Linked DNA regions of Desulfopila inferna. The protein of the gene in region 1 interacts with the protein of each later gene in a pairwise test. Links are inferred from orthologs where the notes say so. Each region holds a gene or a part of one and is shown in the gene's direction. Other genes may lie near its edges. The genes, in order: hflK and ftsH.

The links.
Region 2: the proteins of hflK (region 1) and ftsH interact in binary tests that used the Escherichia coli proteins (3 or more experiments, as listed by UniProt). The link is inferred for Desulfopila inferna from one-to-one orthologs.

Annotation. Positions count from the first base shown.
Region 1 is NZ_JAFFQE010000005.1:311,848-315,106, forward strand. Bases 287-3,216 are described here. They hold hflK (FtsH protease activity modulator HflK), read left to right. Parts: upstream 287-1,146; coding sequence 1,147-2,286; downstream 2,287-3,216. Other genes in these bases: JWG88_RS14535 (rhomboid family intramembrane serine protease), read left to right, coding at 287-815; hflC (protease modulator HflC), read left to right, coding at 2,286-3,216. Outside these bases: more of JWG88_RS14535, read left to right, coding at 1-286; more of hflC, read left to right, coding at 3,217-3,224.
Region 2 is NZ_JAFFQE010000008.1:15,140-18,428, forward strand. Bases 259-3,218 are described here. They hold ftsH (ATP-dependent zinc metalloprotease FtsH), read left to right. Parts: upstream 259-691; coding sequence 692-2,746; downstream 2,747-3,218. Other genes in these bases: carB (carbamoyl-phosphate synthase large subunit), read left to right, coding at 259-475; folP (dihydropteroate synthase), read left to right, coding at 2,765-3,218. In the rest of the region: more of carB, read left to right, coding at 1-258; more of folP, read left to right, coding at 3,219-3,289. UniProt on the Escherichia coli protein: Acts as a processive, ATP-dependent zinc metallopeptidase for both cytoplasmic and membrane proteins. Plays a role in the quality control of integral membrane proteins.

The DNA of each region.
Region 1 (3,259 bases):
TGCAGATTCCCCACACCATTTCTTCTGAGGGAGAGACATTCATTATATACGTTTCCCGCGAAGATGCCGAAAACGCCAGATATCACCTCTTATCCTACCAGAGCGAAAATGTAAACTGGCCGCCGGCGCAGCCGCAATTCAGCGAACAGAACTCTTCGGCCATCCAGCCCCCTACGTTCATCGTCATCGGAGCATTGGTCCTTTTCTACAATGTTACAGGCCCATGGAGCCAACGTTCCATCTGGTTCAGCAATGGGGCCGGCGATTCGACCGCAATCCTGCAACATGGGGAATACTACCGGATCATTACTGCTCTGACACTTCATGCCGACCTGACCCACCTGCTGGGCAACTGCTTTCTGGGAGGCTTTCTTCTCCATTTTTTCTGTAAAACCGTAGGGCCTGGCGTTGGGGTTTTTGCTGTCCTCCTCTCTGCCGCCCTGGGCAATTACATCAACGTCTATCTGCATGGCCCGGGGCATCATTTTGTCGGCTACTCCACTGCAGTTTTTGCCACCATTGGCATGCTGGCCATGGCTAGTTACCACAGCAAAAAGAGTGTATCAACCCTGCAGATTCTCGTCCCTTTCATGGCTGGTGCCGCATTACTTGCCATGACGGGGAGTTCCGGAGAACGAACTGATCTGGGTGCCCATTTCTTTGGGATATTGAGCGGTTTTTTCATCGGCAGACTGCTGATTACTGAGCTGGCTATCAACTTGCGAAAATCATCTTTACTGCAGCTGGTTCTTTTCCTTTTTACGGCTTTTGTTGTTTACTTCAGCTGGGATATTGGAATGCAGAGGGTATATTGACGTATCATTCTCCTGAAGATGCAGTCCATTGCATTATCCCCCAATTGGCCTGTTTTCACCATGGCGAAATGAATCAAATGATCCGTTAGTTTTTTTTCCCGGGCGCCGCGAAAATACAGCGGTTGCTGCTTTGCAAAAGTCAATCTTCTCTTTCCAACTCCGCTTTTTCATGGTAAGTTAGGTTCTTATTTTTTAAATTTACAAGCACTGGTTAATACTTATTTTTCTAAGTTGATTATTTACGGAACCATAACTTTACCTTCCGGAAAGGATAGTATCCTCGCCGTGAGACTTCGGAAAGTGAAGACAACAACGAAATCAGGAGATTTATATGTCCAATCATGATCAACAGCCTCCATGGGGAAGCAAGAAAAAGCCCCAGACCCCCGAAGAAATGGTGGCCCAGATTATCAAGAAGCTACAGGATTTTTTTTCCGATCACAAAAAGCCGCCGGGTGGCGGTGATGACGGAGACAAGCCGCAAAAATCATTCAATCCCTTTTCCGGAATCGGAAAAATACTGGCTGTAGTGCTGGTGATTCTTGTTTTTCAGGGCGTCATGTCTTCCATCTATAAAATAACTCCGGGTGAGGTAGGTGTTATACTGCGCCTCGGTAAATACAATAAAACCACAGAACCTGGCCTCCATTTAAAGATTCCCTATTTCGATAAACTCTTCAAGGTTGATGTGGAGAGCATCCGCAAAGAGGAATTTGGTTTTCGCCAAACCTCACCCGGCCAGAGAAGCTCTTTTGCCAGAGGTGAGTATGAGCACGAATCTCTCATGCTGACCGCCGATAAGAATGTCATTAACGTTGCCTGGATCGTGCAATACCGGGTCAACAACCCCGGTAACTTTCTGTTCATGGTAAAGGATGTTCGCCAGGCCATTCGCGATCTCTCGGAAGCCACCACCAGACGAATCGTCGGCAATATGGATTTCGATTATGTTCTCAGCAACCGGGATCTTCTGGCCATGTCGGTGAAAAACGAGCTGCAAGCACAGCTCAACAATATTCGTGCAGGCGTCGGCATCGGCACAGTTCAGTTCCAGGACATCAATCCTCCTGAACCCGTGAAGCCGGCATTCAACGAAGTCAACGAAGCCGACCAGGACATGAAGCGACTGGTCAACCAAGCCGAAGAGCAATACAACAAGGTCATCCCGAAAGCCCGTGGCCAGGCCAAGCAGATCATCGAAGAGTCCTATGGTTACGCGGCAAAGCGTGTCAATAACGCCAAAGGTGAAACGGGAAGATTCCTCGATATTCTCGCAGAGTATGCCAATGCACCGGATGTCACCAGAAAACGAATGTATCTTGAAACCATGCAGGAAATCATTCCGACAGTCAGATCCGTCTACGTCCTCGATAAAAATCAGCAGACACCAATCCCCTTGTTGAATCTGAGCGGTGACAAAGGACTGGATTTTTCCACTCCCCAAAATGACAATCAGCAGAGGACCAAATAATGAAAAACATAGCAAAATTTTTACTCGTCGGCTTAGTTCTGGCGGCCATCGTCATCATCTATGATGGCTTCTTCATACTGGAAGAGGGGAAACAGGCGGTTATAACGCAATTCGGCGCACCAGTCGCCTCGAAAACCGAGGCAGGGCTCCACTTCAAAAAGCCGTTTTTCCATCAAGTTCAACTTTTCGAGAAAAAGATCCAGATCTGGGATGGCGAGCCGAACCAGGTTCCCACCAACGATAAAACCTACGTCTATCTCGATGTCACCGCAAGGTGGAAGATTGCCGATCCCCTGCAGTTTCTGCGAGCGGTAAAGACGGAGGCACGAGCTCAATCCCTGCTGAGCGATATCATCGACGGTACGGTCAGGGATATGGTCAACAAAAACGATCTTAGCGAAATTATCCGCAGCTCCGACTGGTCGGAAGCAACCATGACTCCGTCCAATTATGGACTTGAGGCCAGACCGAAAATGGGCAGAGACAAGATCGCCGCACGCGTACTCGAGATTGCCTCAAAAGTTACGCCGCAGTACGGCATTGAGCTTAATGAAGTGATGTTTAAGCGAGTCAACTATATCGAATCGGTACAACTCCGTGTCTACGACAGGATGATCTCCGAGCGAAAGCGTATCGCCGCGGAGAAACGCTCCTTCGGTGAAGGCCAGAAGGCTGAAATTCTCGGACAGGTTGAGAGAGAGTATAACGAGATCACCTCCGAGGCCAATCGTGAAGCACTCCGCATTAAAGGTAAAGCGGATGCTGAAGCGACCAAGATATACGGCCTCGCCTATTCCAAGGATCCTGAGTTCTATTCATTCCAGAGATCACTCGAAGGCTATGCTAAAATTATCGGTGCGAACACCAACCTGGTGCTCTCTGCCGATTCAGAACTTTACCAGTATGTAAAGGAGGTTTCCGGCAACACCGCCGAATAAAGGATAACCTTTGACAACAATACGGACGGGGGCAG
Region 2 (3,289 bases), on another replicon or contig:
CATGGGAATCGACGACAACCTCGGACTGGCGATCGCCAAGGCAACCCTGGCGGCCGGGACCACCCTGCCCTCTTCCGGTACGGTATTTATAAGTGTTCGAGATGGCGACAAGAAGGCTGCCACTATGGTCGCCAAGGCCCTTGTTGAACTCGGCTTCGAGATTATGGCAACCGACGGTACCGCCGCCCACCTGCGGGAAAACGATATATCCTGCACCAAGATTAATAAAATCTCTCAGGGCCGCCCGCACATTCTCGATAAACTTCGGGATAAGCAAATAAGCTGGCTTATCAACACATCATTTGGCAAACGGACGACAGAGGATTCCTACTCGATCAGAAGGGCTGCTCTTGAGCTGCATGTTCCCTACACAACCACATTATCAGGGGCTGGCGCCACGGTCAGAGCGCTGCAGGATCTCAAGCATAATATCATAGGGGTAAAGCCGGTGCAGCATTTCACGGCTTGCGGATGATCTCATCTGCTTTACTGCTGAAAAAAGCACTCTTTTCACTAAATTGTAGCAGCATAAAGGAAGAGGAAAAAATACCTTGCCCCTCGACATTGAATCATTATGATTTACAGTAGATTGATTGATAGAAATGATTGGATTTAATTTTTATTCTTTTCGTTAAAAAAAACAGAAAGTTAAATCCAGTTGAAGATAAACGGAGAACCCCCGGAGGATTCTTTGAACACCTTTTATAAAAATCTGAGCATGTGGTTGGTTATTGGCCTGACCATGATCCTGCTGTTCAACCTTTTCAATAAGCCTCAAGGCACAGCAACATCGCTCACCTATAGTGAATTTATTTCCAGAGTCGAATCAAGGACGATAAACCGCGTTGATCTCAGTGGTGATACAATCAGCGGCACGACTCAGGACGGTAAGCCCTTCCGTACCATCTATCCGATGAATGATGATGAACTTATACCCATGCTGCGGGAGTCAGGAGTTGAAATTAACGTCAAGGAAGGACAAAAAGACTCCTTCCTGATGACCGTCTTTGTTTCATGGTTTCCCATGCTGCTCCTTATCGGTGTCTGGATCTTCTTTATGCGGCAGATGCAGGGAGGCGGCAAAGGTGGAGCTCTGTCTTTCGGTAAAAACCGCGCACGCCTCATGGAGCAGGGACAGAATAAGTTTACCTTTGCCGACGTTGCGGGAATAGATGAAGCCAAGGAAGAACTCGAAGAAATAATCGATTTCCTCAGAGAACCTCAGAAATTTACCCAATTGGGCGGCCGTATCCCCAAAGGCGTCCTGCTGGCCGGTGCTCCCGGTACCGGTAAAACGCTGCTGGCCAAGGCTATAGCGGGTGAAGCGGATGTCCCTTTCTTTTCCATTTCCGGATCTGACTTTGTCGAGATGTTTGTCGGTGTCGGAGCAAGTCGTGTCCGTGATCTCTTCACCCAGGGCAAAAAGAATGCACCATGCATTATCTTCATTGACGAAATCGATGCGGTCGGACGACATCGTGGAGCAGGCCTGGGCGGCGGTCACGATGAACGCGAGCAGACTCTCAACCAGCTGCTGGTGGAGATGGATGGTTTTGAGTCCAATGAAGGCGTCATTATTGTGGCGGCCACTAACCGTCCGGACGTTCTCGATCCAGCGTTGTTGCGTCCCGGACGCTTTGACCGGCAGGTTGTCGTTCCGGTTCCCGATGTCGGGGGCCGTAAGCAGATCCTTGAGATCTATTGCAAAAAGACCAAGATGGCGACGAATGTCGATCTTGAAGTAGTTGCCCGTGGCACCCCGGGGTTTTCAGGTGCCGATCTGGAGAATTTGGTCAACGAAGCGGCCCTGCTGGCTGCACGTACAGGCGCCAAGGAAATCGACCTCGACCTCCTGGAGAAAGCCAAAGACAAGATCATGATGGGAGCGGAACGCCGTTCCATGATCATTACCGAGAAGGAAAAAGAGGTTACCGCCTATCACGAAGCCGGGCATGCCCTTGTTGCCAAACTGTTGCCTGGAACCGATCCTATTCACAAGGTGACGATCATTCCACGTGGACGCGCGCTCGGTCTGACCATGCAGCTCCCCATAGATGAAAAATATACGCATTCCAAAAGCTTTCTGGAAAGTACCATCTGCATTCTCTTCGGAGGCAGAATTGCCGAGCAGATCATTTTTAATGAGATCACCACCGGCGCCGGCAACGATCTCGAAAGAGCAACTGCACTTGCTCGAAAAATGGTGTGTGAATGGGGAATGAGCGATGAACTTGGACCCCTGACTTTTGGAAAGAAGGAAGAGCAGATCTTTCTGGGCCGGGAAATCTCCCAGAATCGTGACTTCAGTGAAGAGACAGCCCGCCAGATCGATGGTGCCGTGAAAAACATCGTCATCACCGCCAGGGACAAGGTCAGCAATCTTCTTGAAGAAAATCGGGATATTCTGGAAAGAGTAGCCGCAGAACTTCTCGAGAAGGAGACCATCGTCCTGGAAGACATCGAGGCGATTATGGAAGAGCTTCATCCGGAGAAATATCCACATAAAGTCCGGACTGAAAAGGCCAAATCCGAACCTCAGCCTGAGTCTTCGATTATTGTGGACTCCGAAATTAAAGCTGAGAAAAAACCGGAAGAGAAACCCGCAGAAGCTGAAGAAGCTAAAGATCCGGTCGCTGATGCAGAGCAGAAGGACCGGGTAGAATTATCCAGCCGAAAAAAATCCGCCGAAGGCCAGAAATCATCATCAGGTAAAAAAGGTGATGATACCGCCGAAGCCAGAACATAACCATCTGAGGATTCTTCTATGCAGGTAATGGGGATTCTCAATGTAACCCCTGATTCTTTCTCCGACGGCGGGCTGCATTTTTCTTTGCAGGCCGCCATCGAACAGGCTGATCGTATGGTTGAGGAAGGTGTCGATATCATCGATATCGGCGGTGAATCCACCAGACCATTCGCTGAACCGGTTTCAGCCGAGGAAGAGTTGAACAGAGTCATACCGGTCATTGAAAATATTCGTGGCAAACATTCCACTCCGATCTCAATCGATACCAGTAAAGCAGAAGTTGCCCGCCTCGCCCTTGAGGCCGGTGCAAATATTATAAACGATATTTCTGCCTTGCGAAAAGATCCCGATATGCTTGGTCTGGTGCAGTCCACCACGGTTCCGGTGATCATCATGCATATGAAGGGTACGCCCGGCGATATGCAGGTCAATCCCGAATATGATGATGTTGTCGACGAGATTAAGAGATTCTTTGAAGAAAGGCTTCTCTGGCTCGAAAAAAACGGAGTCGATATCAACCGAATTACCATTGATCCGGGAATT